Regions from separate parts of the Kitasatospora sp. NPDC056181 genome, predicted to be linked through region 4. Evidence: riboswitches for the same ligand, from Rfam matches in the RefSeq annotation. Region 4 holds a riboswitch; each other region holds the start of a gene.
What was found. Region 4 has a riboswitch for cyclic di-AMP ahead of ACFC1F_RS30725 (transglycosylase family protein). Riboswitches for the same ligand answer to the same signal wherever they lie in the genome.

Region 1 (4,201 bases), on a different contig from region 4:
AACAGGTCGTCGCCGACCAGCTGGACCTTGTCGCCCAGCTTGACGGTCATGGCCTTCCAGCCGTCCCAGTCCGACTCGTCCAGCGGGTCCTCGATGGAGACCAGCGGGTACGAGGCGACCAGGTCGGCGTAGTACTCGATGAGCTCGGCGGAGGTGAGCGCCTTGCCCTCGAACTGGTAGGCGCCGTCCTCGTAGAACTCGGAGGCGGCGACGTCCAGCGCCAGCGCGATGTCGCGGCCGGGCACGTAGCCGGCCTTCTGGATGGCCTCGGTGATGAGGTCCAGGGCCTCGCGGTTGCTGTCCAGGTTCGGCGCGAAGCCGCCCTCGTCGCCGAGGCCGGTGGAGAGGCCGCGCTCCTTCAGGACGCCCTTGAGGGTGTGGTAGACCTCGACGCCCCAGCGGACGGCCTCGGAGAAGGACTCCGCGCCGATCGGGGCGATCATGAACTCCTGGATGTCGACGTTGGAGTCCGCGTGCGAGCCACCGTTGAGGATGTTCATCATCGGGACCGGCAGGACGTGCGCGTTCGGGCCGCCCAGGTAGCGGAACAGCGGCAGGTCGCTGGCCTCGGAGGCGGCGTGCGCGACGGCCAGGGAGACGCCCAGGATGGCGTTGGCGCCGAGCGAGGACTTGTCCGGGGTGGCGTCCAGGTCGAGCATGGCCTGGTCGATCAGGCGCTGCTCGGTGGCGTCGTAGCCGACCAGCTCCGGGCCGATCTGCTCGATGACGGCCAGGACGGCCTTCTCGACGCCCTTGCCGAAGTAGCGGTTCTTGTCACCGTCGCGCAGCTCCAGGGCCTCGAAGGCACCGGTGGAGGCACCCGACGGGACAGCGGCACGACCGGTGCTGCCGTCGTCGAGGCCGACCTCGACCTCGACCGTGGGGTTGCCACGCGAGTCGAGAATCTCACGGGCTACGACGACATCGATGGACGGCACGAGGCATCTCCTAGCGGAAGCAGGTTCGACTGACGGTGGGTGCTGTCGGACGAACGATTGCGGAGTCGTTACGACCAGAGCCTAACCGCACGGGCTCTCGGGGCCACGCTGACCTCGGTCCCGTCTCAGCGTGTGGCCCTGCTACCCCCCGGTAGTTCACCTGGTTGCCCGACGGAAGCCGACCAGATGCGGACGAAGGGGGCCAAATCCGGCCCCCTTCGCCGAGTCACCGTGAGAGAGGGTGCGCTCAGCCGAGGTTGAGCACCTGTCCGGGCATGATCAGGTCCGGGTCGGCGCCGACGGTGCCGCGGTTGCCGTCGTACAGCGCCTGCCAGCCCCCGGAGAGCCCCTGGGTGGCGGCGATGCCGGCCAGCGTGTCGCCGGACTGGACGGTGTAGCCGTGGCCGGCGTGCTGCTGGGCCGCGGGGGCGCTCTGCGCGACCGGGGCGGCCTGCGCGGCGCGGTTGTCCTGACCCGCACCCTGGCCGGCGTACTGCTGGTAGACGCTCTGGTGGCTGGTCCAGTACCAGTCGCCGTTGCTCTGGTACCAGTACACCTTCGCGTCGGCGTCCCAGCCGCCGTGGCCGGAGAAGTCCGGGGTCGTGGCCTGCTGCTGCCCGTACTGCTGGGCCTGCTGCGCGTGCTGCTGGGCGGCGGGCTTCTGGGCCTGCTGCTGGGCCGGCTTCGGCTGGGCGGGCTTCTGGGCCGGCTTCGGCGCGGCGGGCTTGGCGTCCGAGGCGGTGTCGACCGAGGCCGGGGCACCGCCCTTGCTCAGGCCGGCCTTCTGCGAGCAGACCGGCCAGGCACCCGGGCCCTGCGAGGCGAGGACCTTCTCCGCGACCGAGATCTGCTGGCCCTTGCTGGCCTGGTTGGCCTGCGGCGCGTAGGACGTGCCGCCGTACGCCTTCCAGGTGCTGGAGGTGAACTGCAGGCCGCCGTAGAAGCCGTTGCCCGTGTTGATGCTCCAGTTGCCGCCGCTCTCGCACTGGGCGACCGCGTCCCAGGTCGAGACGGGGGCCGCCGAGGCGCCGGTGGCGGTGAGGATCGGCATCGCGAGTCCGACGCCGGCCACACCGGCGACTGCGATGGCCTTCTCGGCCTGGGTGCGACGACGGTGACGGCCAGTTCCAACGAACAGCATGAATGGGTCCCTCTCCGCACGCCTGCGAGGTGAGCTGTCGGGTTCGGACCGGGAGGTGGCCCGGCCGCGTCGCGCGGAAGGCTCTCTGCCCGCGCGGGCGGCTTCACCCCAAGCCGTGGGGGACGGCAACAAACCTGGTTCCCCCGCCCCTGCCCAGGGGTCTGGTCGGTTTCCCGTGGCACGGCGGGCAGGATTCGGCGTTCCGCGCACGAGGTCCGCAGCTGCGAACTTCAGGGAGGGTAGGCAGATCCTCTTACCAATCACAAGCTCATATCGCCGATATCACACAGAAATTACGGTGAGTGGCCGATCGCCTACCAACGAAGGCGGTATGTCCGCTTTGATGACGGTTCAACCCCCCTGTTTCGGCGTGTCGGAGACGTCCCGTCAGTGTGTCGAGGCATCAGTCCGTGATGTCGGAGGCCCCGGCGGAGGGCTCGTCAGCAGGGACGACGGGCTTCTTCTCGGGAGTGAATTCGACCGGAAGTTCACGAAGTCCACGCATGATCAGACCACCTCGCCAGCGCAGGTTGTCCGGGTTCTCGGCCAGCCGCAGATCCGGCAGCCGGGAGAGCAGGGTGGCCAGCGCCGCCCGCCCCTCGAGCCGGGCCAGCGGGGCGCCGATGCAGTAGTGGATGCCGTGCCCGAAGCCCAGGTGCGGGTTGTCCGCCCGGGCCAGGTCGAGGGTGTTCTCGTCGGCGAACCTCGCCGGGTCCCGGTCCGCCGCCGCGAGCACCACCAGCACCGGGTCGCCGACCGGGATCGCCACCCCGCCGATGGTCAGCGGGCTGGTCGCGAACCGCCAGGTGGCCAGCTCCACCGGCCCGTCGTAGCGCAGGAGTTCCTCGATCCCGGTCTCCAGCAGGGCGCTCTCCCCGCGGGCGATCGAATCCTGCAGCAGCGCCCGCTGGTCCGGGTTGCGCAGCAGGGCGTAGGTGCCGTTGCCGATCAGGTTGACGGTCGTCTCGAACCCGGCGAAGAGCAGGATGAAGGCCATCGCCGCGGCCTCGTTCTCGGTCAGGTGCTCGCCGTGGTCGCTGGCCCGGATCAGGCCGGAGATCAGGTCGTCGCCGAGGTCCGCCCGCTTGCGGTGGATCAGCTCCGCCAGGTAGGCGCGGATCCGCTTCACCGCCCGCCCCACACCACCGCGCTGGCCCCCGCCCTGGCCCGGCCTGGTGTGCCGCACCATCATGCCCGCCCAGTCCCGGAAGTCGTCCTGGTCCTCCGCGGGCACGCCGAGCAGGTCGCAGATCGCGTAGATGGGGAGGGGGAAGGCGAACTCGTGGATCAGGTCGGCGCTGCCGCGCTCCGCGAAGCCGTCGATCAGCCGGTCGGTGAGCTGCTGCACCCTCGGCTCGAACTCGGCCACCCGGCGGGGCGTGAACGCCTTCGAGACCAGCCGGCGCAGCCGGGTGTGGTCCGGCGGGTCGATGTTCAGCAGATGCGTCATCAGGTTGGCCTGGCGTTCGCCCGGGATGCCGACCCGGCCCGTGCTGTGGGCCTGCGTGCTGTGGTGGAGCGGGTTCTTGGAGAGCCGGCTGTCGGCGAGGGCCTGCCGGGCGTCCGCGTACCTGGTCACCAGCCAGGCCTCGACCCCGCTCGGCAGGGTGGTGCGGTGCACCGGCTCGTGCTCCCGCAGCCACGCGTAGGCCGGGTACGGGTCGGCGGCGAAGTCCCAGGTGAAGAGCGGCGGGCGGGCGGAATCGGGCTGAACTGGCATGTGTCGACGGTATCCGGTGGGATCCCCGGGGTCCGGGGGGCGGTTCCCGGAGGTGCGGGGCGTTGGCGGGGCGTCGGCGGGACGTCCGTCCGACGGGGCCGGGGGGCGGTTCCTCGGGGTGTCGCGGGGAGTCGGCGGCGTGTCGCGGGGCGTCGGCGGGGCGTCGGCGGGGCGCCTGTTCGAGGGGCCCTGCCGAAGGGTTCCCGGGCGTGGCAGGCGTGAGCCTGGTCACCTGAGGGGTAATCCCTGTTGCGGAGGGTCAGGACAAGCCTACGATCCTCCCGCAAAGCAACACGTGGGCGCCGGTGCGGAGCCGCCCACAGGGAGGAGCGCACCATGCGGGTCACCGGGGCAGTCGTGGTCATCGCCGTACTCGACGGCGGGTCGGGTGCCGATCTCGCA
Region 2 (4,201 bases), on a different contig from region 4:
GGGTACTCGGTGGCGTAGGCGTGGTAGGCGCGCAGGACGGCGGCGACGGCGTCGTCCCCGCCCCGGCCGACGGCCGCCTCGGCGAGCCGGTCGGCCAGCTCCTCGGTGACCCGGACGGCGACCAGCCGGCGCAGTTCCGCGAGGCCGCCGCTGACGTGCTTGTAGAGCGAGGGAGTGGCCACCCCGGCCCGCGCGGCGACCGCGGCCAGGGTGAGGGCCTCGGGGCCCTGCTCGTCGATGAGGGCGAGGGCGTGGCCGACGACCTGCTCGGGGGTGAGTCCTACTCGGGGCATGGGGGCGGTTCTCCGTGGGTCCGGTTCCGGTGGGGCGGGAGGGCTCAGGCCAGCTCGGCGAGGAACCCGAGCAGCGCGTCGGCGGTCGCCTGCGGGTGGTCGGCCATCGGGTAGTGGCCGGCGCCCTCGATCATCACCTTGCGGCCGTTCAGCGCGGCGGCCTGCCGGTCGGCGACCACCTCCGGCTTGGGGAAGTCGGGGTCCTTGCTGCCCATGACGACCAGCGCCGGGCACCGCACGGCCGCGGTCCAGCCGACGGGCGCCGAGTCCCCGCGGACCTGGCCGCGGGTGGCGGTCTTGCGGCCGGGCGTGCGCATCGCGGCGACCAGCCCGTCCACGTACGCGTCGAAGTCGGCCGGCTTGGCGGTCGGGTAGGCCATCCTGCGGTGGTAGAGGCCCCAGAAGGCCGGGGAGTGCACCAGCAGCTTGCCCATGACGCCGAACATCGCGCGCTGCAGGGCGTTCGGCGGCAGGTTCTCGACGAAGGCGTCCAGCAGGACGATCCCGGCGACCCGCTCGGGTGCGTCGCCGGCGGCCTTGACCACGGTCGCGCCGGTGTACGAGTTGCCGGCGAGGACGGCGCGCCCGATGCCGAGGTGGTCGAGCAGGGCGAGGACGTCGGCGGCGATCGCGGCCGGCGAGTAGTCGTCCCAGACGATCGAGGAGTCGCCGAAGCCGCGCAGGTCCATGGTGATCACGCGGCGGCCGGCGGCGACGAGCAGCGGGCGCAGGTGCCGGTAGGCGGCCCGGCTGTCGAGCATCCCCGGGAGCAGGACGACGGGGGCGCCGTCGCCCTGCTCGGTGTCGTCGTAGGCGATCCGGCCGCCGGTGACGTCGAGGTACTGCGTGGTGGGGGCGGTGGTGCGGGACATGGGGGCCTCCTCGGTCCGCCGGGGCGTCGGCGGTGGTGCCGACACCCATAAAGCTAAGGCTAATAGCCTTAGCCGTCAAGCTATCGACCGGATCCGAGGATGGCCCGGATCAGACCCCCTCCACCTTGAACGGGTCGTGCTCGGCCAGCAGCTTCTCCAGCCGGGCCTGGTCCACCCGGGTGACGATCTCGCTGTTCTCCTGCTTGTCGCGGACCACCTTGGCCAGGGTGAACGAGGAGGTGACGGTGTAGAGCAGGCCGACCCCGAGGAAGGCCCGGGTCCAGCCGCCCACCGGGAGGTAGGCGATCCCGGTCGCGAGGGCGCCGGCGGAGAGGGCGAAGGAGAGCACGGCCTGGACGTAGTACGCGGCCGTGGTGCGTGACTGCATCGGTGCGTTCATGGCGTCAGGATGGCCGCGCCGGGCCGGGTCGCACATGAGTAGGGGTACTCAAGTAGGGGTTCGTTCGTTGACGTCCAATAACGTTCGGTAGTGTCAGTTGTTGTCAATCGCCCCAAAATGCCCATCGGGTCACGTAGTGTCCGGGCTGTGTCCGGCTGCTCCTGACGGATGGCTTGGAATCAGGGGCTCCTAGGATTAACGTTTGATAACGCAGCGCGGTCCCCAACGCCGTACCCAGACGGCACCGTGCGCCGTCGCCTAATCCCGCCGGCCGGCCTTCGGGCAGGCCAGGGAGCCGGGGAACCACGTTCCTTGGGGTGAATCGGCCGGGCCCAGGCCCAGCCGTAGGAGACCTTCCTGCTCCGAACCCGTCAGCTAACCCGGTAGGCGCGAAGGAAGGAAAGGAGCGCGCCTCCGTGGCGTCGACGCACTCTCCGGCAAACCTGCCCGGCTCCTCCGCCGGCACCCAACTGCTCGACCACCCGTGGCCGCCCGCCCACCCGGGCGAGTACGGCGGGCCCTCCGACGAGGCGGCCCCGCAGGCCGCCGAGGCCAACCGGCACCGGATGCCGCGTCAGACCCGCGGGACGGCTCCGCTGCTCGGCGTCACCGCCGTCGCCGCCACCCTGGGCGCCACCGGCTTCGCCTCCGCGACCCCGGCCGCCGCCCCCGCCGTCGAGGCCCCCGACGAGACCCCGGTCGCCCTCGCCGCCGACCCCGGCCTCGCCCTCGCCGCCCGGATCCAGCAGCAGGCCGACAGCCAGCGCACCGCCGCCGAGGAGGGCGCCCGGCTCCAGGCCGCCAAGGAGGCCGAGGCCAAGCGCGCCGCCCAGCAGCAGGAGGCCAAGCGGGCCGCCGAGGAGGCCGAGAAGGCCAAGCTCGCCGCCATCAACCTGCCGGTGCGCGACTACAACCTCTCCGCCCACTACGGCCAGAGCGCCTCCTACTGGGCCCACCTGCACACCGGCCTGGACTTCGCCGCCGACACCGGCACCCCGGTCTACGCCGTCGGCCAGGGCACCATCACCTCGGCCGGCTGGGCCGGCTCCTACGGCTACCGGATCGTCGAGACGCTGCCCGACGGCACCGAGATCTGGTACTGCCACCTCTCCTCGATCATCAAGGGCTCCGGCAAGGTCGTCCCCGGCCAGCAGCTCGGCAAGGTCGGCGCCACCGGCAACGTCACCGGCCCCCACCTGCACCTGGAGGTCCGCCCGGGCGGCGGCGCCCCGGTCGACCCGGAGAGCTGGTTCGAGCAGCGCGGCATCACCCCCTGACGAGCACCGGAGTGCCCCGGCCGTCACGACGACGGCCGGGGCACCCGTGCGTCCCGCCCAGGGGCACGCCCCGGGGGCGCGGACCGGACCAGGCCCGCGCCCCCGTGCCCCCGCGCTCACTCCCCCGGCAGCTGCGCGAGGTACGCGTCGATCTCCTCCTGGCCGGGCTCCGGCGCGAGGTCCGGGAACTCCGCCACCAGCAGCCGCGGAAGCCCCGGCACCGTCCACTCGCCGAACAGGTCCAGCGCCGCCTCGACCGCCGCCTCCTCGAACGCCCCGAAGTCCCCCGCCAACTCGTCCGGCATCGGGCGGCCCAGCGCCGTCAGCTCCGCCAGGTTGCGGTAGCTGCGCCGCATCAGGCCCTGCTCCAGCAGCCGCCGGGCGCCGTCCGTGGCCATCCCGACCGAGAGCACCCGGGCCGCGCCCCAGCCCTCCTCGTCCGCCTCGTCCAGCCAGCCGGCCGCCGCCAGCGCCTCGAAGGCGGCCCGCCGGTCCTCCTCGGCCAGCTCCCGGAACGCCGTCAGCCACTCCCGCACCGCCGCCTTGTCGGCGAGGTCGACGTCGTGCGCGCACAGCAGCACCGCGTAGAGCCGGGGCCAGGTCACCAGGTCGGCCCGGCGCAGCAGTCCGGCGGCCACCTCGCCCTGCCACTCGGCCTCCGCGTGCAGCCGCTCCTGCCGCTTGGCGTTGAGCCGCTTCGCCGCGCGCTGGTGGTCGACCAACAGCCGCACCGCCTCGCCGTACGCCAGCGGGTCCTGCTCGGGCGCGGGCTGGACGTACAGGTGGAGCCGCTCGTACAGCAGTTGCTCCACGGCGTTCGAGGTCAGCTCCGGCCAGCCGTCGTGCATCCTGCTCTCGCCCAGCTCCAGCAGCGCCAGCACCGCTCGCACCGCGGATTCGGCCACCGGCGCGCGGCCCTCGGCCTCCGCCCAGGCGAGCAGGTCGGCGGCCTTGGTGCGCGGGGCGAGCCGCAGGTCATCTTCTTCCATGTGACGTACGGTAATCGGAAAGCGCGGGTAGGGTCGGCAGACATGGTCCCCGTCCGACTCACCGGCCCCCGCCTGGCCATCCGCGAGTTCCACCACACGCCGGGCGACGTCGACGCCCTGCACGCGGTCTTCGGCGACCCGGAGGCCACCCGCTACCTGCCCTTCGAGCCGCGCGACCGCGAGGACTGCGCCGACCAGATCGAGCAGTACCTGGAGGAGGCGCTCCAGGAGGAGCGGACGGTCTACCGACTGGCCGTCACCCGGCACACCGACGCCGGCGACCCCGCCGACGCCACCCCCATCGGCACCGCCGCCCTCACCGTCGGCGGCCACCGCTCCGCCCACCTGGGCTACGCGCTGCGCGCCGACA
Region 3 (4,201 bases), on a different contig from region 4:
GTCGGAGATGCCGACCCGCCGGCCGGCGTACGCCTGGGCCTGCGAGGTGCGCGGCAGGGTCACTCCGGCCTGCCGCCAGCTCCAGTACATCAGACCGGAACAGTCGAACGCGCGGGGCCCGGTGGATCCGTACACATAGGGCGAGCCGATCATCCTCACGGCGGCGGCCAGCGCGGCGGCGCCGCGTTCGGACGCGGGCGGGGCGGTGCCCAGGTCGAGCCGGTCGGTGCCCCGGGTGGCACGCTGCTCGGCCTCGCGGGCGTCCTGGGCGGCCATCCGGGCCCGTTCACCGGCGCCCAGGCTGTTGAGCAGCTTCTGCGCCTTGGCCAGCCGCTGCTGGATCTGCTGCTTGCTCTCGGCGAGGGCGCGGCGGGTCTGGTCCAGTTCGACGAGCCTGGCGGAGGTCTCGGCGCGGCGCTGGTCGAGCCGGCGCTGACGGGCCACCACCTCGTGCAGCGTCTCGTTCTGCCGCTCGGCCGCCTGGTCCAGCGTGCGGGCCTTGGAGAGGTAGCCCTCGGGGTCGGCGGAGAGCATCAGCTGGGCGGTCTGCGCCATGCCGCCGCCGCGGTACTCGGCTCCGGCCACCGTGGCGAGGTCGCCGCGCAGCTGGTTGAGCTCGTCCTGGGCGACGGCGACCTGCTGCTGGAGGTCTCCGGTCTGGTGCTGGAGCCGCTGCTGTGCGTCGAGCGCCGCGTTGTACCGCTCCGAGGCCTGTTCGGCCTCGTCGTAGAGCTGCTCGACCTGTGTCTTGACGTCCTTGAGGCCGGACGGTGCGTCCGGCGAGCCCGGCGCGGCCTGGGCCGTGCCTCCGGTGGCCATGCCGAGCACGGTGGTGGCCGCCGCGGTCAGCACCAGCGCACGGGCGAGCGCGTGCGCACCTGACAGCGGGGAACGGCGGTGCACGGCCATGCGACGGTGGCTCCTGTCCTGCGGCCCGGCCCCGCCGCCGCACCGGGGGGCGGGCGGCTCTGGAGCGGGAGTCCGGTGGCAGACGTTAGCGAGTCCGGGCGATCGAGTCCAAACCCCTCCCAACCCGAATATTTGACTCCCAATCGGACATTCGGCCGAGCCACCGGAAAAGCCGCAGGCCCGGCCTCCCGCGAGGGGAGACCGGGCCTGCCGGGGCTGATGCGGATCAGACGCGCACGATTGCCGAGATCGGCAGCATGGTGGCGGTCTCGTACCGGACCACCGCACCGGGCTTCGGCGCGTGGATGACCTGCCCGCCGCCCACGTACAGGGCGACGTGGCTGGCGTCCGCGCGGTAGATGATGAGGTCGCCGGGCTGGGCGTTGGCGATGTTGGTGCCGATGTTGGTCCCGGCGCCGGCCTGCTGCTGCGAGGTGCGCGGCAGCGACACGCCCGCCTGGGCGTAGGCCCAGCCGGTCAGGCCGGAGCAGTCGAAGGAGCTCGGGCCGGTGGCACCGTAGACGTACGGCGAACCGAGCTTGCTCTCGGCGGCGGCGATCGCGGCGGCGGCGCGCGAGCCGTTGGCGGCGGGCGCGGACGGCGCGGCGGGCTTGCTCGCCGCCGGCGTCGAGGACGACGAACCGCTGAGGTCGGTGCGGGCGTTGTCGCGGGAGGCGCGGTCGGCGTCGGCCTTGGCCTTGGCGTCGGCCTTCGCGGCGTCCGCCTTCGCCTTCGCCTCGGCGGCGGCCTTCTCCTCGGCCGCGCGCAGTGCCTGGCGCTCCTGCTCGGTCAGCGTGTTGAGCAGGTCCTGGGCCTTGGCCAGCTTCGCCTGGACGTCCTCCTTGGACGCCTTCAGCTGCTGGGTGGTCGACTCCAGCTCGCCGAGCTTCGCCTGGGCCTCGTTGCGGTCCTGGTCGAGCTTGCGCTGCTGCTCCTGGAGGTCCTTCAGCGCGCCGGACTGGGTGCTGCTGGCCTGGGTCAGGGCGCCGGCCTGGTTCAGGAAGTTGTCGGGGCTGGACGAGAGCATCAGCTGGACGGTGGACGATATGCCGCCGTTGCGGTACTGCTCGCCGGCGATCTCGGCGAGGCCGCCCTGGGCCTCGATCACCGACGCCTGCTGACGGGCCACCTTGTCCTGGAGCTCGCCGACCTGCTTCTGCAGCTCCTGCTGCTTGGCCTGCGCGCCGTTGTACTTCTCGGTCGCCTGCTCGGCCTGCTCGTTGAGCTGGTCGACCTGCTCCTTGACCTGGTCCTTGGTCGGCGTCGGGTCGGCGTGGGCGCCGGACTGCGCGGAGAGGGCGACGGCTGCCGCGGCGACACCGGTCATGATCGAGACCCGGGCGCGGCCGGCAGGCTTGGGACGACGATGGGACGCCACGAAGGCGGACTCCTTCTTCCAACGCCCGCCTACCGGGTGAGCTGACGGGTTCGGGCCGGAAGCGTGCCCTACGACGCCTCACCGACCGCTCCAGCGGCCGACCTGGCGCCGATTCACCCCGGAGGAACATGGTTCCCCGGCTCCGCTCCACAGCGCCCCAACTACGGGGCTCCCCGTCGGACAGGTCGTGCGACCCGTCCCGCTGCTTCGACGAACTCGGCGGTAAACCCCCGCCGCCACCCAGGCTGGGTGATCGACTGTGCGGTGGTTCGAGACACGACCCTAGTAACAGAACCGTGATCCGTTCAAATCCTTGTCAGAAAAAAGACGGGAGAATACCCAAGTTCATTTGTGAATATGACCGGGCGTGACCAGCGCCGCACACGGAGCTGATCGCTTGTCACCGTGCGGCCGGAAACGCCGACGCCACCCCCGTCCGGAGGTGGCGCGGATCACAGGGCCGCGTCCCGGCCCTCGGGCGTGCCGGTCCGTCAGACCCGGCGGATGGTGTTGATCTTCATGGCGTCGGCCTTCATCACCTTCACCACGTCGCCGGTGTGCGGGGCGTGCACGACCATGCCGTTGCCGATGTACATCCCGACGTGGCTGCGGTCGTCGCGGTAGATGATCAGGTCGCCCGGCTGGGCCTCGGCGAGCGAGGGCACCCGGGTGCCGTAGTTGCCCTGGGCCTGCGAGGTGCGCGGCAGCGAGACGCCGGCCTTCCCGTACGCCCAGACCATCAGGCCGGAGCAGTCGAAGCCGCTCGGCCCCGTGGCACCCCAGACATACGGCGAACCCTGCTTGCTCATCGCGTTGGCGACAGCGGCACCGGCCATGCCGCTGCCCTGCGGCAGGCTGCCGAGGTCGGCCCGCTCGCTGCCGCGCGAGGCCCGGTCCTCCTGCTGCTGGGCGGCCTTCAGGGCGGCCCGGTCCGCCGCGCTGAGCGAGTTCAGCAGGTCCTGGGCGGCCTTGAGCTTCTGGTTGACGTCGGCCTTGGACTGGTTGAGGTCCTTGGTCGTGCTGTCCAGCGAGGCGAGGATCGCGGCCGCCTCGGCCTTCTGCTGGTCCAGCCGGCGCTGCTGGTCCTGGAGGCCCTTGAGCGCGTCGGCCTGGCTGGAGCTGGCCTGCTCCACGCTGGAGGCCTTGTCCAGGTAGCCGGACGGGTCGGAGGTGAGCATCAGCTGCACGGACGGGTCGATGCCGCCGGAGCGGTACTGCTCGCCGGCCACCGCCGCCAGACCGCCCTGAAGCTGGGTCATCTGGTCCTGGCCGCGTGCCACCTGGTCCTGGAGCTGGTCGGACTGCTTGCGGAGCTGGTCGGCCCGCTCCTTGGCGCCGTTGTACTTCTCGGTCGCCTGCTCCGCCTCTTCCTGGAGCTGGTCGATCTGCGCCTTCACGTCCTCCTTCTTGGGGGACGGGCTGGGCGCCGCGTGGGCGGCGACCTGGGCGGACAGGGCGACCGCGGTCGCCGCGGCAGCGGTGAGCACGGAGACCCGCGCGCGGCTCGGCTGCTTGGGACGGCGGTGGGAGGCCAAGGACCGGCTCCTTCTTCCAACGGACTCACCCGATCGAGTGAGAATCCGGAAAATAGGTTTGACGCCAGACCCTAGTGAAGATCCAGGCTTTGCGCCACTCCCCCGATGGCGTGAACTCCGGCCCGCCGCCCTGACTTCACAAGATCCCCACACCACCGCAAACCGGGCGCTGACCAGGCGTCATCCCCGTCGCGAAGGGCCTGCAACAGCCTACGGCCGGGCCAGCCGGTTCAGCAGCAGAATCGAGGCCACGGGGCGCGCGCCGGCCTTCCGCACGCCGTCGGCGACCTCCCGGTCCGTGGAGACCACCACGACCGGACGGCCCTGCGGCTCGGCCCGCACCAGGCGGCGGATCAGTTCGTCCGCGGTCTCCCCGGTC
Region 4 (4,201 bases):
GTCCGGGGTGGCCCGGAAGGCGACCCCGGCGCGGCGGTAGCCGGTGAACCGGCTGCGGCTGAAGGTGACGGACTCCCCGGCGAGTTCGTGGTGGGCGGTGGAAACGGCGGCGCGGCGTGCCGGACGTCGGCCCGGCGGGAGCTGGTGATGTGGACATGGGCGCGCCCCTCGGCGCTGCCCTCGACCCGGACGCCACGGGTCAGGTTGAGCACCTCGGCGCCGACGGTGACGCCCCCTCCGGCCGGGACCCGCGGGTGCGCGTACTTCAGCGGCGGCTCCAGGGTGACGCCGGCTCCGCTGACGGACCGGACGACGGCCAGGTCGTAGCGGGTGGAGGAGCCGTCCTCGCCCGGCGGGCCGGTCGGGGTGACGGCCAGTTCGTCGCCGGGCCGCCAACCGGCGGGCGGGGCGGCCAGGGTGACGGTGGTGTCGTCGGCCCGCAGGCCGCCGGCGGCGCGTACCCAGGCGGTCCTGGCGGCGCCGTCCAGCCGCAGGTACCCGGCGCCGGTGCCCCAGAGGCCGACGTCGGTGTCGACCACCCTTCATGCCGTCGCCCCGGAACCGCTTCTCGTCGACGGCCGGGAAGCGCAGGGTGTGCACGGCGGTGTCGTCGGGGGCGAGGGCGAGGGTGCCGCGGACCTCGACGTTGCCCGCCGAGGCGAGGGTGACGGTGCGGCCGGCGGCGAAGGTGAGGGCGCCGCCCGGTTCGACCAGCAGCGAGGCGACGGTGGCGTCGGTGTCCAGCAGCACCTTGTCGGTGATCCGGACGGCGCTCTGCGGGCCGGGCACCCTGCCGCCCCAGCCGGCCGGGTCGGACCACGGGCGGCCGTTCCGGTCGACGACGGGTGCGACGGCGGGCTGCCCGGGCGCGCCGCCCTCCGCGGCGCCGGCGGAGGGCGCCGGCGCGGCGTGGCCGTGGTCCATGGCTCCGTCGCCTCCCGTCCCGGCCGGGCTCGTGGCGGTGCCCCCGGCGGCGACGGGCGCCGTGGGGCCGGTCAGCGAGCGTCGTCGCAGGGCCTCCTCGCCGCCGACCGCCGCGAACACCGTGCCGACCGCGAGCCGGCGCAGCATTGTGCGGCGACTTAAGGGAGTTCGGGCCGCTTCAGGCGGGATGTCCGGTCTGCGATGCTTTGCCCGGCGATGCGCTCCGCGGGGCCCGGCGGCCGGCCGGCCCGCGTCCGGCTCCTCGTCCATGGCCATCGTTGCGCAGCCCTCCCCCCGGACGGCTGCGTCGGTCCCGACCTCCTGAAGCACAGGCAGTTGCATTGACCGCGGCGGGCGTTGCGCGAAAACGGTCATTTCTGATCATGGTGGACAGCCTTTCCGCAGGCTTTCCGCAAACCGTGACGAGCGTCACACATGTTTGCGGTTTGAACTTAAGTCTGCTTAACGTGCTCCCCGTTCGTGGCCACACGGACCCAGCTCATCCGCAACGCCGAGTCCTGCCGTCGGGTGCGCTGGCAGCGCAGAACGCACCACGGCAGGAGCGGGGGAACCACAGGTAAGTCGCCCCGGACCGGTCCGCGTACCGGTTCAGGGCTAGGGGTGAAGCCGCGTCCACAGCGCGGCCGGGCAACTCCAGCCCGAATCCGACAGCTCACCTCGCAGGCGTGGGAGAGGACCGCGTCTTCATGCTGCCCACCAACGGCACCCGCCTGTCCAGCCGCACCCGCCGCGCGATCGCCACCCTCGGCGTCGTCGGCATCGGTCTCACCGTCCCCTGCCTGACCTCCGGCACCGCCTCCGCCGCCTCCGTCGCCACCTGGGACAAGGTCGCGCAGTGCGAGAGCAGCGGCAACTGGAGCATCAACACCGGCAACGGCTTCTACGGCGGCCTCCAGTTCACCAACAGCACCTGGGCGGAGTTCGGCGGCACCGCGTACGCGGCCCGCGCCGACCTCGCCACCAAGGACCAGCAGATCGCGATCGCCGAGAAGGTGCTCGCCGTCCAGGGCCCCGGCGCCTGGCCCGTCTGCTCCGTCCAGGCCGGCCTGACCAAGGGCGGCACCCCCGCCGCCGTCGACACCACCACGGCCGCCAAGCCCGCCGCGCAGACCCCGGCCCCGGCCGCGCCCGCCGCGCAGGCCCCCGCCGCCAAGCCGGCCGCGCCGAAGGCCGACCAGGCCCCGGCCTCCACCGACTCCGCCAAGCCGCAGTCCGGCCAGAACTGGTCGAAGAAGTGGCAGGACAAGGCCGCCTCCAACGACTACACCGTCGTCGCCGGCGACTGGCTCTCCTCGATCGCCGACAAGAACAACGTCCAGGGCGGCTGGGAGCGGCTGTACGAGCTCAACCGGTCCACCCTGACCGACGGCCCGCACGTCATCTACCCCGGTCAGCACCTGACCCTCGGTGACCGCGCCCAGGCCTCGGACGAGTCCGGCAAGGGCTTCGACTGGTTCGACCGGAGCTCCGGCAACTCCGGCCAGGCCGCCGCCGCCAAGCCCGCCGCCCAGACCCAGGCCCCGGCCGCCAAGCCGGCCGCCCAGACCCAGACCCAGGCGCCCGCCCAGGCCGCCACCGGCAGCATGGCCGCCGCGGTCGCCTTCGCCGAGTCGAAGGTCGGCCAGGCGTACGTCTACGGCGGCACCGGCAACGGCGGCTGGGACTGCTCCGGCCTGACCCAGGCCGCGCTGCGCGCCGCGGGCGTCTCCATCCCGCGCGTCGCCGCCGACCAGGCCGCCGCCTCCACCCACGTCTCGCTGGACGCGCTCAAGCCGGGCGACCTGCTGTTCTGGTCCAACAACGGCCAGGACTCCGGCGTCTACCACGTCGCGATCTACGTCGGCAACGGCGCGTACGTCGAGGCCGCCAACCCGAGCGCGGGCGTGCGGACCGAGACCATCGCCAACTGGGCCCCGGACTTCGCCGGCCGGGTCTGATCCCCCGGCGCGCGGCTCCCGGGCCCGCGCAGGTACGCCGAAGCCCCCGGGAAGAGTCTGGTCGCTCTTCCCGGGGGCTTCGGCCTGCCCGCCCACGGGCAGCGGGTGCGGGGCCGGTGGAGGCCGTGGTGGAATCGGGGCGCAGCGGGCATGCTGCTGCTCCGCACCCGAGAAGGAGTCACCCATGGCCCAGGTCACCGTCACCCTCGACGCCAATCTCGCCATCGACGTGATGATGCTCGCCGGGACCCGGAGCCCGCAGGACGCCGTGGAGCTGGTCCTGCGCGACTACCTGGCCCGGGGCCGGCGCACCGGGAGCCGGACCGGCGACGCCGTCGACGGCCGGCGGTCGGGCCACGAACGCCCGACGGCCCAGGAGGGCTGACGAACGCACGACCGGGGCCCGGAGAGCGGATTGCTCTCCGGGCCCCGGTCGTGGTCGCTCAGCGGGCGCCTGCGCCCGTGGAACCGCGCATCACCAGCTCCGGCTGGAACATGAACTCCCCGCGCTGGGCGGCGTTCCCGCCGACCTCCTCCAGCAGGGCGTCGACGGCCGCGGTGGCCATCGCCTCGACCGGCTGGCGGATGGTGGTCAGCGGGGGCTCGGTGAACGCTATGAGCGGCGAGTCGTCGAAGCCGACCACCGACACGTCCTGCGGCACCGAGAGCCCGCGCTGGCGCACCGCCCGGATCGCGCCGAGCGCCATCATGTCGCTGCCGCAGACGATCGCGGTGCAGCCCTTGTCGAGCAGCGCGCCGGCCGCCGCGTGCCCGCCCTCCACGCTGAACAGCGTGTGGTGGACGAGGTCCTGGGCCTCCTCGGTGGTCCGGCCGAGCACCTCGCGCATGGCCGCGGTGAAGCCCTCGATCTTCCGCAGCACCGGCACGTACCGGCGCTGCCCGACGGCCAGGCCGATCCGCTCGTGGCCGAGTTCGGCCAGGTGCTGGACGGCCATCCACATCGCGGCCCGGTCGTCCGGCGAGATGAACGGCGCGTCGATCTTCTCGCTGAAACCGTTGATCAGGACGAACGGCACCTGCCGGCCGGTCAGCCGGGCGTACCGGTCGTGGTCAGCGGTGGTGTCGGCGTGCAGGCCGGAGACGAAGACGATGCCCGCCACGCCCCGGTCGACCAGCATCTCCACCAGTTCGTCCTCGGTGGAGCCGCCGGGCGTCTGGGTGCAGAGCACCGGCGTGAAGCCGTGCCGGCTCAGCACCTGCTCGATCACCTGCGCGAGCGCGGGGAAGATCGGGTTGCTCAGCTCCGGGGTGATCAGCCCGATCAGGCCCGCGCTGCGCTGGCGCAGCCGGGTCGGCCG

Region 1: linked by a shared signal. The riboswitch ahead of ACFC1F_RS19060 (transglycosylase family protein) and the one ahead of ACFC1F_RS30725 (transglycosylase family protein) in region 4 are both predicted to bind cyclic di-AMP.
Region 2: linked by a shared signal. The riboswitch ahead of ACFC1F_RS24145 (M23 family metallopeptidase) and the one ahead of ACFC1F_RS30725 (transglycosylase family protein) in region 4 are both predicted to bind cyclic di-AMP.
Region 3: linked by a shared signal. The riboswitch ahead of ACFC1F_RS06555 (NlpC/P60 family protein) and the one ahead of ACFC1F_RS30725 (transglycosylase family protein) in region 4 are both predicted to bind cyclic di-AMP.

The regions. Positions count from the first base shown of each region.
Region 1 covers NZ_JBHJUK010000046.1:9,715-13,915, forward strand. The annotation lists gene eno (phosphopyruvate hydratase) at 1-938, opposite strand, end outside; gene ACFC1F_RS19060 (transglycosylase family protein) at 1,186-2,079, opposite strand; cyclic di-AMP (ydaO/yuaA leader) riboswitch at 2,085-2,256, opposite strand; gene ACFC1F_RS19065 (cytochrome P450) at 2,483-3,799, opposite strand; gene ACFC1F_RS19070 (SDR family NAD(P)-dependent oxidoreductase) at 4,136-4,201, shown strand, end outside.
Region 2 covers NZ_JBHJUK010000067.1:18,467-22,667, forward strand. The annotation lists gene ACFC1F_RS24130 (TetR/AcrR family transcriptional regulator) at 1-293, opposite strand, end outside; gene ACFC1F_RS24135 (alpha/beta fold hydrolase) at 338-1,165, opposite strand; gene ACFC1F_RS24140 (YiaA/YiaB family inner membrane protein) at 1,275-1,565, opposite strand; cyclic di-AMP (ydaO/yuaA leader) riboswitch at 1,811-1,969, shown strand; gene ACFC1F_RS24145 (M23 family metallopeptidase) at 1,982-2,842, shown strand; gene ACFC1F_RS24150 (hypothetical protein) at 2,959-3,831, opposite strand; gene ACFC1F_RS24155 (GNAT family N-acetyltransferase) at 3,874-4,201, shown strand, end outside.
Region 3 covers NZ_JBHJUK010000009.1:98,874-103,074, forward strand. The annotation lists gene ACFC1F_RS06550 (NlpC/P60 family protein) at 1-909, opposite strand, end outside; gene ACFC1F_RS06555 (NlpC/P60 family protein) at 1,136-2,287, opposite strand; cyclic di-AMP (ydaO/yuaA leader) riboswitch at 2,298-2,452, opposite strand; gene ACFC1F_RS06560 (C40 family peptidase) at 2,779-3,822, opposite strand; gene ACFC1F_RS06565 (NYN domain-containing protein) at 4,033-4,201, opposite strand, start outside.
Region 4 covers NZ_JBHJUK010000104.1:13,705-17,905, reverse strand. The annotation lists cyclic di-AMP (ydaO/yuaA leader) riboswitch at 1,424-1,624, shown strand; gene ACFC1F_RS30725 (transglycosylase family protein) at 1,611-2,882, shown strand; gene ACFC1F_RS30720 (hypothetical protein) at 3,067-3,267, shown strand; gene ACFC1F_RS30715 (LacI family DNA-binding transcriptional regulator) at 3,326-4,201, opposite strand, start outside.